DNA from 3 places in the Arthrobacter sp. LFS091 genome. Region 3 is predicted to be linked to each of the others. Evidence: riboswitches for the same ligand, from Rfam matches in the RefSeq annotation. Region 3 holds a riboswitch; each other region holds the start of a gene.
What was found. A riboswitch is a leader RNA that binds a small molecule or an ion and turns the genes downstream of it on or off. The one in region 3 is predicted to bind S-adenosylmethionine.

Region 1 (5,951 bases), on a different contig from region 3:
CCGCACCGGATCTACGTCAACGGACCCACCAAGTGGCGTGCCGCGGAAATCGGCTGCCCGCCGGCCCTGCGTCCGGCAGCCTGCCTGCTCCTGGCGATGCTGGCGGCCCGGGGAACGTCCGAGCTGCGCAACATCTACGTGATCGAGCGTGGATACGAGGACCTGGCAGAGCGACTGAACACCATCGGCGCGAAAATCGAGTACTTCCAGGACTAGCCTGCGGGAGCGTCGGCTTCGGCTCTTCCGGCCATGGTTCGTTGACCTGGACCCTCCGGTTCCTTCCAGGACATAAGGTAGGCCCCGGTGGCTCCTTCGATGAGGTAGAAAACGAGCGGCGGGATGTCCTTCTTGGCGATCAGGATTCCCCCGAAGACCGGAGCGCTGGCCGCTGCGGTATAGCCGATCCAACGCTGGGCGGGCGACGAAAGCAGGCTCCCGCCCAGCGCCCCGAGCGCCACAACATGCAGTGCTGAATACACAAGGAACGGCGCATTCGATCCGCGTCGGGCAGCGAAGCGCTCCAGGTCCGAGGCGCGGCGCGAAAGGCTGTAAACAAAGAACGGGGCACCGGCGAGCAGTGCGGCCGCGGCGGCAACGGCCCACTTCTTGGGCTTTCCAGGTTCTTTGCGGGTGTCCGGAACGGCGCCTGCGAACGCTGCGAATCCCACCGGCACGGCGACGGTTCCGGCGGCAGTCAAGTGCTGTCCCACCATCCAGCCACGTCGACCCGCATGGAGCATCCGCAGTCGTTCTGCTGCGTCCGGCGTGATGTACACACGGCTGACAGGTGAGATTCCCACGAACCACACCACCGTGCCGGCAACGATGACTGCTCCGGCACGGCGGTAAGGATACGTCCCGCTCATGGCAGCAAGGTTAGACCTGTTTGAGGGCCTTCTCCAGATCCAGGATGAGGTCGTCCACGTCTTCCAGGCCCACGGACAAGCGAACCACGCCATCGCTCAGCCCAATTGCTGCGCGGCCCTCCGGGCCCATGGCCCGGTGGGTCGTCGTGGCCGGGTGGGTGATGAGGGACTTGGAGTCGCCCAGGTTGTTGGAGATGTCGATGACTCCCAGGCCGTCCAGCAAAGCGAAGGCGGCCTCCTTCGCGGAACGTCCTGACGACGGGGACAACTCGAAAGTCAGCACTGTTCCGCCGGCCTTCATCTGCTTCGCTGCGAGCTCGTATTGCGGGTGCGATTTCAACAGCGGGTACTTGACCCAGCTGATGGCGGGCTGCTGTTCGAGCCATTCCGCGATCTTCAAAGCGGACGCTGAGCTGTGGCTCACGCGCAGTCCCATGGTCTCCAACCCCTTGGTCAGCACCCAGGCGTTGAACGCGGACAGCGAAGGTCCGGTGTGCCGCATGAGCTGCTTGACCGGGCCGTCGATGAACTCCTTGGTGCCCAGGATGGCGCCGCCAAGAACGCGGCCCTGGCCGTCGATGTGCTTGGTGCCGGAATACACGATCACGTCGGCGCCCAGCTCACCACAGCGCTGCAGCAGTGGAGTGGCAAAGACATTGTCGACGACGACGGTCGCGCCGGCGGCATGCGCCAGCTCGCTGACCGCCGCGATGTCGACGATCTCCTGCATGGGGTTGGACGGAGATTCGAAAAACACGGCCGTGGTGGGCTTGGACAAGGCTTCACGCCACTGGTCCAGGTCGGGTCCGTCAACGAATACTGTCTCCACGCCCCAGCGCGGAAGGATTTCGTTGAGGATCACGAAGCAGGACCCGAACAGGGAGCGGGCGGCGACTACGCGGTCCCCGGCAGCCAGCAGGGCACCCAAGGCGGTGAATACCGCAGACATGCCGGACGCCGTCGCAAAGCAAGCCTCGGTGCCTTCCAGCAGGCGGAGCCGTTCCTGGAAGGTGGCCACGGAGGGGTTACCGTAACGGGAGTAGACGAATCGTTCGTCCTCACCGGTGAAGGCACGTTCGGCAGCGGCAGCCGATTCGTAGACGAAGCCGGAGTTCAGGAAGACGGCCTCGGACGTTTCCTGGAAGTTGGTGCGGTCAAGACCGCCACGGACGGCCTGGGTATCAGGATTCCAGCCAGCGGCGTCGGGATTGAAAGTCACTTAGTCGGTCCCCAGGTTCGTTGGTAGGCCACGGTTTTTCCAGCCATTTACAGTGCGCTCGCCATAGCGGTCAGGTTCGCCTTCAAAGCCCTCAAGGACGTTGTACGCGGTGAAGCCTGCCTGGGTTGCGGCGATGGCTGCTGCGATTGAACGCTGGCCGGAGCGGCACAGGAAGACGAGCTCCACGCCGTCGTCTTCGGGCGCTTGCTGCCGCAGGTCCTCAATGAAGCGGGAGTTGGGGATGCCGCCGGCGAGGTTCCACTGGATGAACAGGGGATCGTTGTCCGTGGCTTTGGTGTCCGGGATACCGATGTGGGCCCATTCGCCCTCGGTACGGACATCCACCAGGATGGCACCTGCCTCAAGTTTGGCCCACGCGTCCTGCGGGGTCAGGTCGCCTGCGTAGCTCATGCGTGGCCCTCGAACGCTTCGTCGTCGTCATTTTCAAGCTGGTCGACGGCGTCGGCCACGGCGGCGTCTGCGTGGGCGATCGCTGCGGGAAGCACGATTGCCTGGGCGACGATGACGTCCGTGCCGTTAAAGGTGGCTGCCGGGCTGCCATGGAGCACATAGCCCTCGGCGAGTGCGGAGCTGATCCGCTCGCAGAAATCGCGGGTGTCCGGGCCTGTGATCAGGCGGTAGGAGAGTTTTTCTTCAGTGGGTTCAGGCATTGCTGGTGCTCCTCAGTCACGCTTGCAGTTCGAATTTGTCCGATACGCCGAGTAGTCACCTGAGGCACCCCGCCGGAGAGAGGGTTGCCGACCAGCAAGTCAGGGCTTCGCGCTGGTACTCATTACTCAAGAAAAACGTAGCATTCAGGGCGCCTGGGCTGCATGTGGCGGGGGTTTGCCCGCCGTCATGTTGCGTAACCGGAGGGTGCTGTGGCAAGGCCCATTTATGACGTCCCGGGAGCATAATTGACGCAGTACGTCCCCCTGTAACTTCGCAAGAAACCAGGTCGCGGTGAACGAACAGAGCAGTCCTACACTCAAGCCCATGCTGCATTTTGGATGGTTCGTGGGCCACGGATTCGGAGTTCAGGGTTGGGGGACGCCCGGCTACGGGCTGGGCTATGACTGGAAGAAGCCGGCCCTGTACCAAGAGGCCGTGCGCGCCTTTGAGCGATCCGGGCTCGACCTGTTCATCATCGAGGACTCACTTACCGTTCCAGATACATATGGCGGTACGGCCGAGGTGTCCTTGGCGCACGCATCCTTCGCGCCCAAGCACGACCCCCTCGCATTGGTTCCCTACCTGCTCTCCGCGACAGAGCACCTCGGGATCGTGCCCACGGTCAGCGCTTCCTTCTACCCGCCCTTCACTGCCGCCCGGCTGCTGGCCACCTTGCAGCACTTCTCAGAGGGGCAGCTTGGCTGGAACGTGGTGACTTCCGGCAGCGACCTCGCCGCGCAGAACTACGGGCTGGACCAGCAGATTGAACACGACCTGCGGTATGAGAAAGCGGAGGAATTCGTCGACGTCGTGAGGCGGCTTTGGCGGAGTTGGGAACCAGGCGCCGTGCTTGAGGACGTTTCCGCCGGGGTATTCGCAGACCACACCAAGGTTCACCCGATCAACCATGAAGGCGACTTCTTCAAGGTCCGGGGCCCGCTGAACACGGCGCCCCTGCCGGAGGAGCCCGTGTTGGTTCAGGCCGGGGCTTCACCCCGCGGCAAGGCCTTCGCTGGCGGGCATGCCGATGTAGCGATCGCCTTGGCACGAGGCGCAGACGGGATGAAGGCATACCGGGACTCCATCCGTGCCGAGGCTGCGAAGGCCGGCAGGAACCCCGATGACGTGAAGGTCCTGTTTGTCCTCAAGCCCACGGTGGTCGGTTCGGCTGCGGAAGCTGAGGAGCTGCGTGCCCAGCGGCGTGAGCTCACCCAACGGGACATCGACAGCCAGCTCAACTCCATCTCCTACCTTTCTGTCATCGACTTCAAGCAGTTCGACCTCGATGCCCCGTTGCCCGAGCTGACTACCAACAGCAACCAGGGCACCTTGGAGCACTTCGCCAAAGCAGCGCCGCCAGGTTCCACGCTTCGCCAGATCCTGCAGGCCCGTAGCGGCGGGGCAGGGGACTCGATCATCGGTACGGTGGGCGAAATCGCCGACTATCTCGAGGAGACCGGCTCCGCGGTGGGCGGCGACGGGTTCCTTTTCTCCGGCTTCGTGGATCCCGTGACGGTGCATGGAGTGCTGGACAAACTAACCCCTGAGCTGCGTCGGCGGGGGCTGTTGAGGAAGAGTTACGGCAACGGCGGATTCCGGCAGAACCTCCTGGACTTCTGATGACGTCTGATGATGCGGGGACCCTGGTGGTAGGGACGGCCCCGATACGCGCTGAACGCTTGGCCCTGGTTGCCAGCAACGACTCGTTTCACGTGAAACTCAACCATGATGCGTTGACTTTAATCGGCCGATCCCGGGAGATCCTGGAGGAGGCTGCGGCGTCCGGCCAGCGGGTCTACGGGCTCAATACCCTGCTGGGATCCGGTCGTGACACCGTTGTGGAGGACAAGTCGATCCTCAGCTATCAGGTTCAGGTTGTCCGGTATCACAACAGTGGCGTGGGCCCCTATCTGGACCGCGCCGCCGCCCGGGCCGTCATTCTTGCCCGCCTTGTGGGATTCAGCCGTGGTGGCTCAGGAGTGCGTCCCGAGACTGCCCGTTTTTACGCCGAACTCCTGAACCGCGGCGTCCACCCCGCCATCCCTTCCGAAGGCTCAGTGGGCTCATCGGACCTCACCCAACTCGCCGCCGTCGCGGCTGTGGCCCTCGGCGAAGGTGAAGCGTTCGATGCCCACGGCACCTTGGTCCCGGGGGCCAAAGCGCTCGCTGACGCCGGGCTGCAGCCCCTCACTCTCGCAGCCGGTGAGGCCCTGTCACTGGTGAGCGCGAACTCCTACTCCGTGGGCGTCGGTGCCCTGGTCCTTAGGCGACTGCGGCACTTGGCCGAACTTGCCGACGTCGCGCTTTCCTTGTCCCTTGAGACCATCGCAAGGTACGACGGCGGCGGGAACCTCAGCCCGTTTTCGCCAGCCATCCAAGCGGCCAAGGCAGTGAACGGGCAGCGGGACTCGGCCGCTGCTGTTCGTCGACTTTTGAGCGGCGGCTGGCTGGAGGATGTCCGGCCTGAGGTTTCGGTTCAGGACGCCCTCTCCTTCCGCGCCGCACCGCAGACGCACGGGGCATTCCGGTCCTTGGTGTCGGATCTGGGTGAGGCGCTGGAAGTCGAACTGAACGGTCGCGGTGATAACCCGTTGGTGGATGTCGGGTCCGGGCAGGTGGTGTCTGGCGGGAATTTCCAGCCCACCCAGTTGGCGGTGTCCTTTGAAGTGTTGCGGCTCGCTTTGGCCCATGTGGGCATCTCCAGCGAGCGGCGCATCGCCAAGTTGTACCCGCCGCAGCGAGCCATCCGGGCCAAGCACCTGGCCGCGGCCGCCAACGGGTCGGGCCTTGCGCAGGAAGAATTGCCGGGACTGCTCTGGTACTCCGCAGCGGGGCTCCTTGCTGAACTCAAATTCCTCGCCGCGCCGGCGACCCTTGGAGCACCAACCCTGTCAGCCGACGTCGAAGACCACTCCACCCTGGCCCCGCTCGCGTTGCAACAACTCGAAAAGTCGGTGGCGGCCTTGGAGAAGCTGTTGACGATTGAGGCACTCACCGCGTCCTACCTGCTGCTTGAGGCAGGGGCTGCGCAGCCACTCGGTAAGGGGACGGGCGCCGTCGTCGGTCGCTTGGCCGATGTGCTGGCGGACCGTCCGTCCGCGCCGGATCTGGTGGAGCGGGCGCGGACGGAACTGCGCGATCTCGTGCACCACGTCATCGGGTCCGAGGGAGGGGAACCATGGTGAACACCGATA
Region 2 (5,951 bases), on a different contig from region 3:
TCTGCTTCCTCAAGTCCCGGTGGCGGCGCGTCGACCGGTCGGGCGGCCTTCCCCTGCCCCTGGCTTCCTGGCTGCGGTGTGCCTGGCACGCCCGCCCCGGGAAAGAGCGCTGTGATGCGGGGGTCGCCGTGGAGGAATCCGCTGACCACGACGGCAATGACCGCCGCGACGGCGGCCAGGAGGACACCGCGGAGAACACGCAAAGCAGTTCCCGTGCGCCGGTGCCTGGGCACACGCACTTCTTCCCGCTCCGGGTCCACGGCTCTCCATTCCTCACGCCCTGGTCACGCGGGGCAGCGCGGAGGACGAACCAACAGTACGGGCTGCGGCCGGAGCCGTCCAACTCAGACGATCGCTGCGCCGAAGAGCAATCCCAGTCCGTAGGTGGCGGCTGCCGCTCCGAGGCCGATCGCAAGCTGCCGCAGGCCGCGGCTGAGCGGCGACGTACCGGAAAGCAGGCCGACGACGGCGCCGGTCGCCAACAGCGCGATGCCCACCAGGACACCAGCCACCATGAGGGCTGCGACACCGGTCATGCCGAACAGGAACGGCAGGATGGGGATGATGGCTCCCGAGGCGAAGAAGCAGAAGCTGGACAACGCTGCGCCCCAGGCTGAGCCCACGGATTCGTGCTCGTCCTCGGCGGGCTTCTCGGGTTGCAGGGAAAGGCTGGGATCGCAATCGCAGCTGAACAATCCCATGCGTTCGGCGGCCCGGTGCTCGGCCGCTTCCTGGGTCATGCCGCGGGCCATATACACCAGGACCAGTTCGTTGTGCTCAATGTCCAGGGATGGCGCAGCGGTGAGCGTGGCCTGCGTGGGGAGGGTGGCGTTGAGCAGTTCCCGTTGCGAGCGCACGGAGACGTATTCTCCTGCGCCCATGGAAAGGGCTCCTGCCAGCAAACCCGCCACGCCGCTCATCAACACCACCGGGCTGGGCACCCCGGTGGCGGCCATGCCCATGACAAGGGAAAGGTTGCTGACCAGGCCGTCGTTCGCGCCAAAGACTGCGGCGCGGAAGGTGCCGGACAACCTGTTCCGGCCACGGGTTGCGAGCCCGCGGACCACTTCTTCATGGATTTGCTCATCCGCCACCATGGCTGGCGTTGCGGCCGGCTCGGTGCCGTAGGGGGAGCGGCCTTCGGCCCGCTGCGCCAAAGCGAGCACGAACACCGATCCGAAGTTGCGGGCAAGGAAGCCCAGGAACTGGCTGCGACCGGACGCCGCCTTGGGCATTCCTGCGTGCTCCCCGAGGAGCTTGAGCCAGTGGGCTTCGTGCCTGCCTTCGGCCTCGGCCAAGGCCAGCAGGATCTGGCGTTCTTCGCCGTCCCGGCGTTGGGCGAGTTCCCGGTATACGGCGGCTTCGGCCCGCTCGTCCGCCAGGTACTGACGCCAGCGCCTGATGTCCGAGGACGTCGGCGCGGTTTGTGGTGCTTCGGCCTCTTGCGGGGCTTCGGTTTCGTTGATGGGGTCCGGAACGGGGCTCGACGGACCGTGGGATTCCTGGTGCTGTTGCACTTTTTCTCCTGTGCTGGGTGGGGTAGTTACGGCCCCATTGCATGCCCAACACTACCGGTTATTCTCGGGGATTTTTGGCTGGTATTCCTCAACCGGAATGTTCGGTGCGCCGTAATTTCGGCCCCTTGACCGGTCCGTGGGCCGGTGCTCAGATGGAATGACAGGGCGGGGTCTCCCGCGCAAGGTCATCGGGCCGTTCGCGGCCCAAGGGACGGAGGTTGCATCATGAACACCACCGAATCACACGCCAATTACCCGGAGCGGGCAACTGTGGAGTCCGACCCGGCCTACGACTACGCAGAGGACCAGGAAGTGGACGAGCCCTGGGTGGAGGAAGTGGACGCACCGGAGGATGACGAACGGGTGGTCCCGATCGATGAAACGGACGACTTCCGGGAGGAAGACGAAGAGGATTAGGCAGCTGGCTCCGGGAAATAAAAGTGCCTCGGCAGCCCCATGGGCTTTCCGACGGCGGCGACGGTCACGGTCAGCGTCCCTGACGCAGCGCACCATTGGGTGGGGCGCACGGCCTGCGCAAGCGCCCGGGCGATCAACCGCGGATCGGGGTGCCGCAGCGTCACGCTCTTCGCTCCGGTCGCTATGGTGACGGTCCCCAGGAAGAGGTCGACGGCGGGGATCACCGTAACCTTGCTGGCTGCGGGTTCGGCGGGGGTGCCGGGTGTTTGGGCGCCAGGTGTTTGGGCGCCGGATGCCGGCGACGTGGGGGCTTGGCTGCTGTCGGCCTGGTACGGCAAGGTACTTCTCCTAAGGGGAGTGCTCTTGCCCGCTCGGTTGTCTTGGGTCCGGGGCGGGCCGCTTCCTCATCCGAACCACCCGTGAACATGGGGTTGGTGTGTGGCCAGTCGGAGCTTGGCACCACATCTCTTGAAGCTGGCACAACACTACCGCACGCGCGCGCTCCAGTTGTGGGCCTCCTCTCGTTGTGGGGCCTCCTCGCGTTGTGGGGCCCGTTCTGCAGGGTTGGATGGAGTTTGAGCGCGCAGAGCAGGCCCCACAACGTGTACCTGCCGGGGACACAACAACGGCGACGCTCCCCGATAAGGGGAGCGCCGCCGTCGGGCGTTGCTTTGTTTCGCTTGTCCTGCGTGTTTGGGTTAGTTAGCCCTGCTGGAGCTGACCGGGTGTGCTTCGATCGGCAGTTCGTCGGAGATCGCGCCAGCCACTCGCTTGTCCCAGGCGGCCCGGACTGCGGGATCGGTGCGCGGGGTGAGGAGCGAGATGACCACGTAAGCGACGAACGAGGCCGCGAGGCCGTAATAGATGGGTTCGTTCGCGTAGACGCCGTCTTCGCTGGGAATGACTCCGGTTGCGAACATGATCAGCAAGGCCAGTGTCAGCACCGAGCCAACTGCCATGGACCATGCAGCCGCGATGCCTGTGCCGCGCTTCCACACCAGGCCGCCGAGGATCGCGACCAGGAGGCCGCCCACCAGGATGTCGTAGGCGATGGTGAGGGCTACCACCACGTCTTGCGCGGCCATGGAGATCAGGACCGCAACGATGCCCAGGCCAAGGACCCAGTAACGGTTGGCCTTGACGTCGTGCTCGGGGTTTTCGGTGTCGTCTGTGTTGATGGTCTTGCCGAACCAACTGGCCACGAACGGGACGACGTCGGCGCGGGCAACCGTAGCGGCCGCGATGAGGGCACCGGAGGCGGTGGACATCATAGCGGCGACAGCCGCGGCCATCACCAGGCCACCAATGCCGACGGGGAGGATGTGGGTTGCTACCTCCGCGTACACAACGTCCTTGCCGAGGTTTGCGACGTCGATATCCGGCAAGGCCACGCGGGCTGCCAGACCGATCAAGGCACCTGCGATGCCGTAGAGGATGCAGTAGACACCAGCCGTGGCGCCGCCCCAGCGGGCAACGGTGGGGGTCTTGGCGGTGAAGACGCGCTGCCAGATGTCCTGGCCGATCAGGAGGCCCAGCGTGTAAACGACGAAGTACGTGATGATCGTCTGGGTACCGATGCCGTCGATCTGGAAGAAGCTGTCCTTGAGGCGCCCACGGATGCCGTCCATGCCGCCGGCAGCGTTCATGACGAACGGCAGCATCAGGAAGAAGATGCCCACGGTCTTGATGATGAACTGCACCTGGTCAGCCAGGGTGATGGACCACATGCCGCCAATGGTTGAGTAGACCAGTACGATTGCCCCGCCAACGGCGATTGCCAGCCAGCGTTCCCAATCGAAGAGCACCACGAAGATGGTGGCGTAGGCGCCAGTGGACGTGGCGCACAGCATCAGGGTGTACGCGAGCATCACGATTCCGGATGTCTGCGTGGCCTTGCTGCCGTAGCGGAGGCTGAGCATCTGGGAGACGGTGTAGATCTTCAGGCGCTGGATGGTGCCGGCGAAGAGCAGGCTCAGCAGCAGCACACCGGCGCCGATGGCCACCACGAGCCACATACCGGAAATGCCGAACTTGTAGCCCAGGCCGACGCCGCCGACGGTGGATGCGCCACCGAGGACCACCGCGGCCATGGTGCCTGTGTAAAGGAAGGGGCCAAGGCGGCGGCCTGCCACCAGGAAGTCGCTGTTGTTCTTGGTGCGGGACTTGCCCCACCAGCCGAACGCCAGCATGGCGAGCAGGTACACCACCACGATTGCGATGTTTATAGCCGAAGATTCCATGAACGGTCCTTGGAGCTGATGCACGGAGGTTTGGGGATTTCGACGATACTCCTGCGAAGGGTCGAAGTCTCCGTGCTGACGATTGGAGATTGGGGAGGGTGTCGTATGCCTCACAGACAACACTTGTTGCCTCAGAGGATATGTTGTGATGGGAGTAACAGTCAAGATGCTTAAGTCATGCTTCGGCCGTTTCTGGTCCTCCTTTTGCGCGCTCCGGCTACTATTGCTCCAATGACAGGGCCACGTGACAGGCCTGAAAGGTTCGTGAATGAAGGCTCTCCCCGTTGAACCAAGCAACGTTCCAGTTGCCATCGGTTCCAGAATCCGCGCTGCCCGGCAGGCGCAACGACTCACCATCGAGCAGGTGGCAGACGCTACTGGTCTGACCAAAGGGTTCCTCAGCCGCGTGGAACGGGACCTGACATCGCCGTCGGTCGCCTCACTTGTCACCCTGTGCCAGGTTCTGTCCGTCTCCGTGGGGGACTTGTTCGCCGCACCGGAAACCCACCTGACCAAGCGCGACGACGGTCCCCGCATCTCCCTGGGTGGCCAAGGGATCGTGGAACGCCTGCTGACTGCGCGCTCCGAGCGTCGCCTGCAGATCCTGCAGGCCACCATCGAACCCCGCGGCCGCGGTGAGAACGAGCTGTACGCAGTGGATTGCGACGTGGATGTCCTGCATGTAGTCAAGGGCCGGATCAAGCTCATCCTGACCAACGAGGAATACGACCTCGCAGAAGGCGATACCCTCTCCTTCCCGGGCCGGGAGCCTCACACCTGGATCAACCCCACGGACGAAACCGTCGAAGTGCTCTGGGTCCTTGTGCCCGCTGCGAGCCGGTAGTTCTTTCCTCTTCGCGCGGAGCCTCTGCGCTCCTTCCCGGTTGCCTCGCTTCCGGGGGCTCTCGGTGATCCTTTGCCCTGTAATTCCGGGGTTTGCTTGGACTTACTTGCTGACCAACCGGGGAGGAGCGTTGCGCCGCCGTTCCAGCACTGCCCGGATTTCCGCTATGACCCGGCCCGGTTCGTACCAGATGGCCTCCGGCGGGTAGCGGAGGACGGAGAATCCCTTAAGCGTGGACGCGTTGTTGCGGTACAGATCGCGACGCAGAGCTGACCGGTCCGCATGGAAAGCGAAGCCATCCACCTCGACAATGAGCACTCCTTCGATCAGGAAATCCACGCGGCCGATGCCCGGGAGTTGCACTTGGGCATCGTAGGCAATGCCATGGCTTTTTAGGAGGTGTTGGGTATTGACTTCCACGATGGACTCGGCCCGTACGTCGAGTTCTTGAAGTATCAGCAGTGATGGGCGGGATTTGTGGGCGCTGAGTTCGCCCCGCAGCAAGGCCAAAGGGACTCCGCGGAGCCGGACAGCTGAAACTGCCATCGCTGCTGCCGCATTCGGTTGGAGGCACCCCAGTGAGTGAATCACCGCATCCTCGACGCTTGCGAGCGGAAGTGCTGGATCGGCGTCGAACCTTATGGTCCGGTGCCGCACGAAACCTGAGCCGTGGCCGTGATCGCAAGCCAAATGGTGTTGTTCGGGCGGGTTCCTGAGCCACAGGCCGTAATAGCTGGCTGCGCTGGCGCACGTAACTTTGGCGTTGTTCCGGATTGCCGTGGCAAATTCCGGTTTGCAACCCTTGAGCATGAAGACGCCGCGCCGAGGTTGCTTGGCTCCCTGTTCTGGCAGCCGGGAAATTTCCGTGCGTGAGTAGCCTGCGGCCAGAAGTTGCCTGGTGCGGGCAACCCCTCCGATTTTCTGTAAGTACTG
Region 3 (5,951 bases):
GGCCTGGTCAAGGTCAACGGTGAGATCGACGAACGCCGCGGCCGCCAACTCCACCCCGGCGACACCGTGACGGTCAACGGTCAGACTGTGAAGATCACCGCCGCCTGACCTCGGAGCTCAATCGGTGAGCACTTTGTGGGTGAGGAACTCTCCCACATGCCCGATCTCCTGCTGGTTGATGCCGTGCCACATCCCGGTGTAGAGGACCTTGGTGAGGTCCACGTGCTTGCGCACCCAGCCCATGGTGTATTCGATCTTGTCCGGGGTGATGACGGGATCCTGCTGGTCACGACCCCAGAACATCGGCAGGGTACCGTCCAGTTCGTCGTCACGGAAGGCTGCGTCAGCGCCGGCGTCGATCACGAAACCGGAAAGCCCGACGACGGCCGCGAAGTCCGCGGGCCGGTACCGGAGCATCGTGGTGGCCATGGCCATGCCCATTGAGAACCCCAGGAGCGTCACTGAGGAATGGTTGGCCTTGACGGAGTCGAGCCACTCCAATGCGTAATCGGCAGCAAGCTTGACGGCGTCGATGGAGTAATCGATGGACGCCGTGAGCGGGAACCAGGTATAGCCGGGCCCCGTCGGCATGGGAGCGCGGAGGGCAGCCACCACGAAACCGTCCGGCAGCATCCCGGCAAGGCTGAAGAGGTCTTCCTCGTTGGAGCCGTAGCCATGCAGCAGGACCAGCAAAGGCTTTCCGGCACGTTCGGCTTCGTCGTGGGACCACAGGACAACGGGTGCGGGGAATGCGGGAGCTTCTGTCATGGGTCTATTCTTGCAGTTGCCCACAGGTAACAACTTACGGTCGCGTAGGGTCGCAGACACGAGGCAGGATATGAGCGTGAGTGACAATAATCCTTTGCTGAAGCCGGGAGTCCCGGTACAAAAACACCCCTGGAGCCGGTATGTGGCCCTGGGTGATTCCTTCACCGAGGGCATCGGCGATCCCGAGCCCCGCAACCCCGGAGGCTACCGCGGCTGGGCCGACCGTGTGGCCGAAGAGCTGGGCCGTGGGCACGACGACTTCGCCTACGCCAACCTCGCCATCAGGGGCCGTCTGCTGCAGCAGATCGTCGACGAACAAGTGGGCCCCTGCCTTGAGCTCCAGCCCGATCTCGTCTCGATCTCCGCTGGCGGCAACGACCTCATCCGGCCGGGCGGCGACCCCGACCTGCTGGCCGAAAAGCTTGACGCCGCCGTGGCTCAGCTCGGTTCAGGCGGTGCCACGGTGGTCCTCTTCAACGGCCCCGACACTGCCTCGTCTGTCTTGGGGCGCATCCGCGGAAAGGTGGCCATCTACAACGAGAACCTCCGGACAGTGGCCGCACGGCACGACGCCGTCATCGCGGACATGTGGTCCCTTCGGCAGTTGTCGGATTCCCAGATGTGGGACGTTGACCGGCTGCACTTTTCTCCTTTGGGACATCACACTATCGCCATGATGGTCCTGGATGCCCTTAACGTCGAGCACACCCTTGAGCCTTTGATGCCCAAGGCCCTTCCGCCGCGGACGTGGCGGGAAGCCCGCTCTTCGGACCTCGTCTGGGCGCGCGAGTACTTTGTCCCCTGGGTCCTGCGGCGGCTTCGTCACCAGTCCTCTGGCGACGGAATTACGCCAAAGCGCCCGACGCCGGGTCCCGTCTTCGGCGCCGACGGCACCTTGCTGCCGCGCAACTAACGTGCGGCTCGCGTCCGGGGAGGACCCCAATGTCGGATGACGGTTCTCCCCTGACGGGAAAGGTCCGGCAATTGCGAATGAGGCGCCAGCAGCTGCGTGCTCCCCACGCCGGTTCGCCGGCCGAAACCCTCCGCAACCTGCTGGCAGTCCAGTCACAGGAATTTCCTTACGCGCGGTGGACGCTCGCCCAAAGGTGCCAACCCCACGCCGGGGTCACCGCAGCCGATGTCGAGCAGGCGGTGGCGGACGGCGCCATCCTGCGCACCCACATCCTCCGTCCCACCTGGCATTTTGTTCACCGGGACGATCTCGGCTGGCTGATGGGGTTGTCCGCCGATCGGCTCCATCAGGGAAACAAGGGGATGTACCGGCAAACCGGCCTCGACCAGGAAGTCGCAGCCCGGAGCGGGAATGTCCTGGCGCGGGCGGTGGAAGGCGGGGCCCACAAGACCCGCGAAGAGCTCGCCGCGATCCTTGGTGCCGCTGGTTTACCCAGCAAGGGGCTGCCCTTCATCTATCAACTCATGCACGCGGAAATCAGCCGGATACTGGTCAGCGGCGCCCCCGTCCGATCCTCGGGTGGTGCGCTGAAACAGACCTATGCCCTGTTCGACGAACGGATCACGGGTTCCACGGGCGGGCCACTGACCGGCACGGACCGTGAACAGGCCCTCGGGCAGCTGGCCCTGCGGTACTTCGCCAGCCGCGGACCTGCCACCGTGAAGGACTGCGCAGCCTGGTCCGGGCTCACCATGAAGGACGTAAAGCTGGGGCTCGAAGTTGCCCGTGAGCTCGCTCCCGGAACGCTCGGGTCGGCCACTTTCGATGGGCTGGAATTTCACCTCGCCTCCGAAGAAGTCGAGGGGCTTTCCGGGCCGCCCCACGAGGCGGCACTCCCACGCGTTGACCTCATCCAGTGCTATGACGAGTACGTGATGGGGTACTCCCAGTCACGGCATTACCTCGGCGGAACGGCACCGTACCTTTCCACGGACAACAGCCCCCTGCACGTTGTGCTGGTGGACGGACGATTGGCAGGGTGGTGGCGGCACGGATTCATCAACGGCGTCTGCGAACTCGACATCAGGATGGACCGGCCCACGACGCCGGATGAAGACATCGCACTGGACGCCGAGGTGGCCCGCTATGGAAGTTTCCTGGGCCTCCCGACCAAAAGGGCATGAGACGTCAAGGCTAAGCTGGGAAGTCACTGCTTTAGGACTGGGAAAAGAAGGCCTGGTGGAGTTGCGCGGACAGTTGGCCGATTTCGGTCAGGAAGCCGTCGTGGCCAATGGGGGCTTCGATGACGTGGACCGGTACGTTCCCGGGAAGCCCGGCCGCCAATTCCCGCGATTGTGCGGGGAAGTAAAGCCTGTCACTGTCCACCGCCGCAACGAAGAACTGCGCAGTGGTCCGGGACAGTGCGTCTTGGAGTGAGCCACGCCCCCTGGTCACGTCGTGGGACATCAGGGCTTCGGTGATGGCAACGTAGCTGTTCGCGTCAAAGCGGCGGACAAGCTTGTTCCCTTGGTGGTCCAGGTAGCTCTCCACCTGGTATCGGCCCCGCTCCGCGAGGACGGCGGCAGCAAGCGGCGTTTCCTGGGGCTGCGGCTGACGTCCAAACCGGTAATCCAGTTCCAGGGCCGAGCGGTAGGTGATGTGCGCAATCCGGCGTGCCAACGCCAGGCCCTCTTCGGGGGCTGGGCCGCCGTAGTAGTCGCCGTTGTTGAAGTTCGGGTCCTGCCGGATGGCAAGGGTCTGGGCCTGCGCGAACGCAATCTGCTCGGCCGTGCTGTAGGCGCCGACCGAGATCACAGCGCACCGTTCAACCCGTTCGGGAAATGTCACGGCCCATTCCAGGGCCCTGGCACCTCCCATGGATCCGCCCAGTACGGCATGCCAGGCCTTGATCCCCAAGGTGTCCGCGAGTCGCGCTTCAGCCTCCGTGCTGTCGCGCAGCGTGATCAGGGGGAACCGGGATCCCCAGGGCTGGCCGTCCGGCGCTTCGGAGGACGGGCCCGTGCTTCCATAACAGCCGCCCACGATGTTGATGGAGACCACGAAGTACTTGGTGGTATCGATGGTGGCGCCAGGTCCGACGAGTTGTTCCCACCATCCTTCCTCGTCGGTTGCTCCGCGAGCCACATGCGTGCTGCCCGTGAGCGCATGCTCGATGAGCACGGCATTGGAGGCATCCGCATTGAGCCGGCCCCACGTTTCATAGGCCAGGACAACGTCCGGAAGGAAACCACCGGCCTCGAGCTCGAGCGAACCGATGCTGGCGTACTTAACCGTGCCGTCCGCTTCTTCGGCTGTGGGTATGGCTGTTGCAGTGATGGTCATTCCTTTGACACCTATCCTCGCGCTTGCCCGTCGCCTTGCGCGCGAACGGGCCAGGTCTTCACCCGGGGCACCCCACCGCGGAGGAGGGTTGCCGGCCAGCAAGCCGGGGCTACATGCTGGCACTCGTGACCTATAGAAAGAGTGTAGGAAAAACCGGGCCACTCTGGCGAAGAATGTGACAACACTGTGACGGTTTCGGGTCACATCGTTCGCGAATGGGCGCTGTGGAGCGCCGCCCTTCGAATATTCGACGGCGCGGGGCGGCGCTGCACAGAAGGTGTTCGTTACTGGATCAGGCGGGCCACTAAGCTCCCTTGGCCGCCCTGAAGCCTGCTTCGAGGTCGGCGATGATGTCGTCCACGTGCTCGATGCCAACAGACAGGCGCACCAGGCCTGGTTTGACGCCGGCGATCTCCTGCTGCTCTGCGGTCAACTGGCTGTGCGTGGTGGAGGCCGGGTGGATGACCAGCGAACGCACATCGCCGATGTTTGCCACGTGTGAGTGAAGCTCCAGCCCGTCCACGAAGCGCTTGCCGGCTTCGACGCCGCCCTTGATGTTGAACGCGACGATGGCGCCGGTGCCGTTGGGGCCATACTTCTTGCCGCGCTGGTACCACGGGCTGGACGGCAGACCCGCGTAGGCGACCGATTCGACGTCGTCGTGCGCTTCAAGCCACTCCGCCACTTTGGTGGCGTTGGCGACGTGGCGTTCCACGCGAAGGCTCAAGGTTTCCAGCCCCTGGGCGATCAGGAAGGCATTGAATGGCGCGACGGCGGAGCCCAGGTCCCGGAGCAACTGGACGCGGGCCTTGAGGATGTAGGAGAGGTTTGCGCCGAGCGCCCCGTCCTTGCCGAGGTCGCGGGCATAGACCAGGCCGTTGTAGCTGGGATCGGGGGTGTTGAAGCCCGGGAACCGCTCGGGGTCCTTGCCGAAGTCGAAGTTCCCCGAATCCACGATCACGCCGGCAATTGCCGAGCCGTGTCCGCCGAGGTATTTGGTGGCGGAGTGCACCACGATGTCGGCGCCCCATTCGATGGGACGGATCAGGTAGGGAGTGGACAGGGTGTTGTCGACAATGAGCGGCACCCCGGCCTGGTGCGCGACCCCTGCGATACCTTCGATGTCCAGGACGTCCTGGCGCGGATTGGACACCACTTCGCCGAAGAAGAGTTTGGTGTTCGGCTGCACGGCGTCACGCCACTGGTCCAGGTTGTCCGGGTCTGCGACGAAGGTAACCGAAATACCGAACTTCTTCAGGGTATGCGCGAGCAGGTTGTAGGTCCCGCCGTAGAGGCTGGGGCTGGCCACAACGTGGTCACCTGCCTCGGCGATGTTCAGGATGGCGAAGGTCTCCGCCGCTTGTCCGGAGCTGAGCAGGAGCGCGCCGAGGCCCCCTTCAAGGCTGGCGATCCGCTGTTCAACGGCATCCTGGGTGGGGTTTCCGATGCGGGTGTAGATCGGCGCGAGCTCGGCCAGTGCGAAGCGGTTGGCTGCGCTTTCGGCGCTGGGGAACACGAAGGACGTGGTCTGGTAGATCGGCAGCGAACGAGCACCGGTGGCAGCGTCGGGCTCTTGGCCTGCATGGATCTGGCGGGTTTCGAAAGACCATCCGTGGGACATGGAGTTCTCCTGTTCGTGGCACATGGTTTCAACGGAATTGATGGAGTGGTGTGAACTGGGGCCAGTCTAGGAACACCCTGCGGGCCTTGGACAGCTTTGTGACGCCGGTGGAATGATTCGGTCCCCCGGCGTAGGTTTGTGACACTGTTGCACCCTTGTGCAATAACATCCCATGTTGGTAAGGCTTGGCTTAGCTGAGACGCCGATCACAAAGTGCCAAGATGATGCCATGCGCATGGATCACGTCTCTTACGCCTGTGAACGAGATGGCCTTTTGGCCACTACCGAACGAATTTCCGCGGCATT

Region 1: linked by a shared signal. The riboswitch ahead of ACNQOP_RS13465 (DUF1737 domain-containing protein) and the one ahead of metX (homoserine O-acetyltransferase MetX) in region 3 are both predicted to bind S-adenosylmethionine.
Region 2: linked by a shared signal. The riboswitch ahead of ACNQOP_RS16115 (hypothetical protein) and the one ahead of metX (homoserine O-acetyltransferase MetX) in region 3 are both predicted to bind S-adenosylmethionine.

What each region holds. Positions count from the first base shown of each region.
Region 1 covers NZ_JBFPFP010000006.1:290,741-296,691, reverse strand. The annotation lists gene ACNQOP_RS13485 (UDP-N-acetylglucosamine 1-carboxyvinyltransferase) at 1-216, shown strand, start outside; gene ACNQOP_RS13480 (hypothetical protein) at 213-866, opposite strand; gene ACNQOP_RS13475 (O-succinylhomoserine sulfhydrylase) at 877-2,085, opposite strand; gene ACNQOP_RS13470 (rhodanese-like domain-containing protein) at 2,086-2,496, opposite strand; gene ACNQOP_RS13465 (DUF1737 domain-containing protein) at 2,493-2,756, opposite strand; SAM riboswitch class IV at 2,770-2,883, opposite strand; gene ACNQOP_RS13460 (NtaA/DmoA family FMN-dependent monooxygenase) at 3,049-4,377, shown strand; gene ACNQOP_RS13455 (aromatic amino acid ammonia-lyase) at 4,377-5,942, shown strand; gene ACNQOP_RS13450 (PLP-dependent cysteine synthase family protein) at 5,936-5,951, shown strand, end outside.
Region 2 covers NZ_JBFPFP010000008.1:125,699-131,649, reverse strand. The annotation lists gene ACNQOP_RS16130 (matrixin family metalloprotease) at 1-260, opposite strand, end outside; gene ACNQOP_RS16125 (VIT1/CCC1 transporter family protein) at 345-1,517, opposite strand; gene ACNQOP_RS16120 (hypothetical protein) at 1,743-1,934, shown strand; gene ACNQOP_RS16115 (hypothetical protein) at 1,931-2,272, opposite strand; SAM riboswitch class IV at 2,289-2,408, opposite strand; gene ACNQOP_RS16110 (sodium:solute symporter) at 2,633-4,174, opposite strand; gene ACNQOP_RS16105 (helix-turn-helix domain-containing protein) at 4,443-5,018, shown strand; gene ACNQOP_RS16100 (DUF559 domain-containing protein) at 5,121-5,951, opposite strand, start outside.
Region 3 covers NZ_JBFPFP010000004.1:174,777-180,727, forward strand. The annotation lists gene ACNQOP_RS09065 (RNA-binding S4 domain-containing protein) at 1-108, shown strand, start outside; gene ACNQOP_RS09070 (alpha/beta hydrolase) at 118-768, opposite strand; gene ACNQOP_RS09075 (SGNH/GDSL hydrolase family protein) at 839-1,681, shown strand; gene ACNQOP_RS09080 (winged helix DNA-binding domain-containing protein) at 1,759-2,865, shown strand; gene metX (homoserine O-acetyltransferase MetX) at 2,897-4,024, opposite strand; SAM riboswitch class IV at 4,039-4,155, opposite strand; gene ACNQOP_RS09090 (bifunctional o-acetylhomoserine/o-acetylserine sulfhydrylase) at 4,329-5,669, opposite strand; gene ACNQOP_RS09095 (VOC family protein) at 5,875-5,951, shown strand, end outside.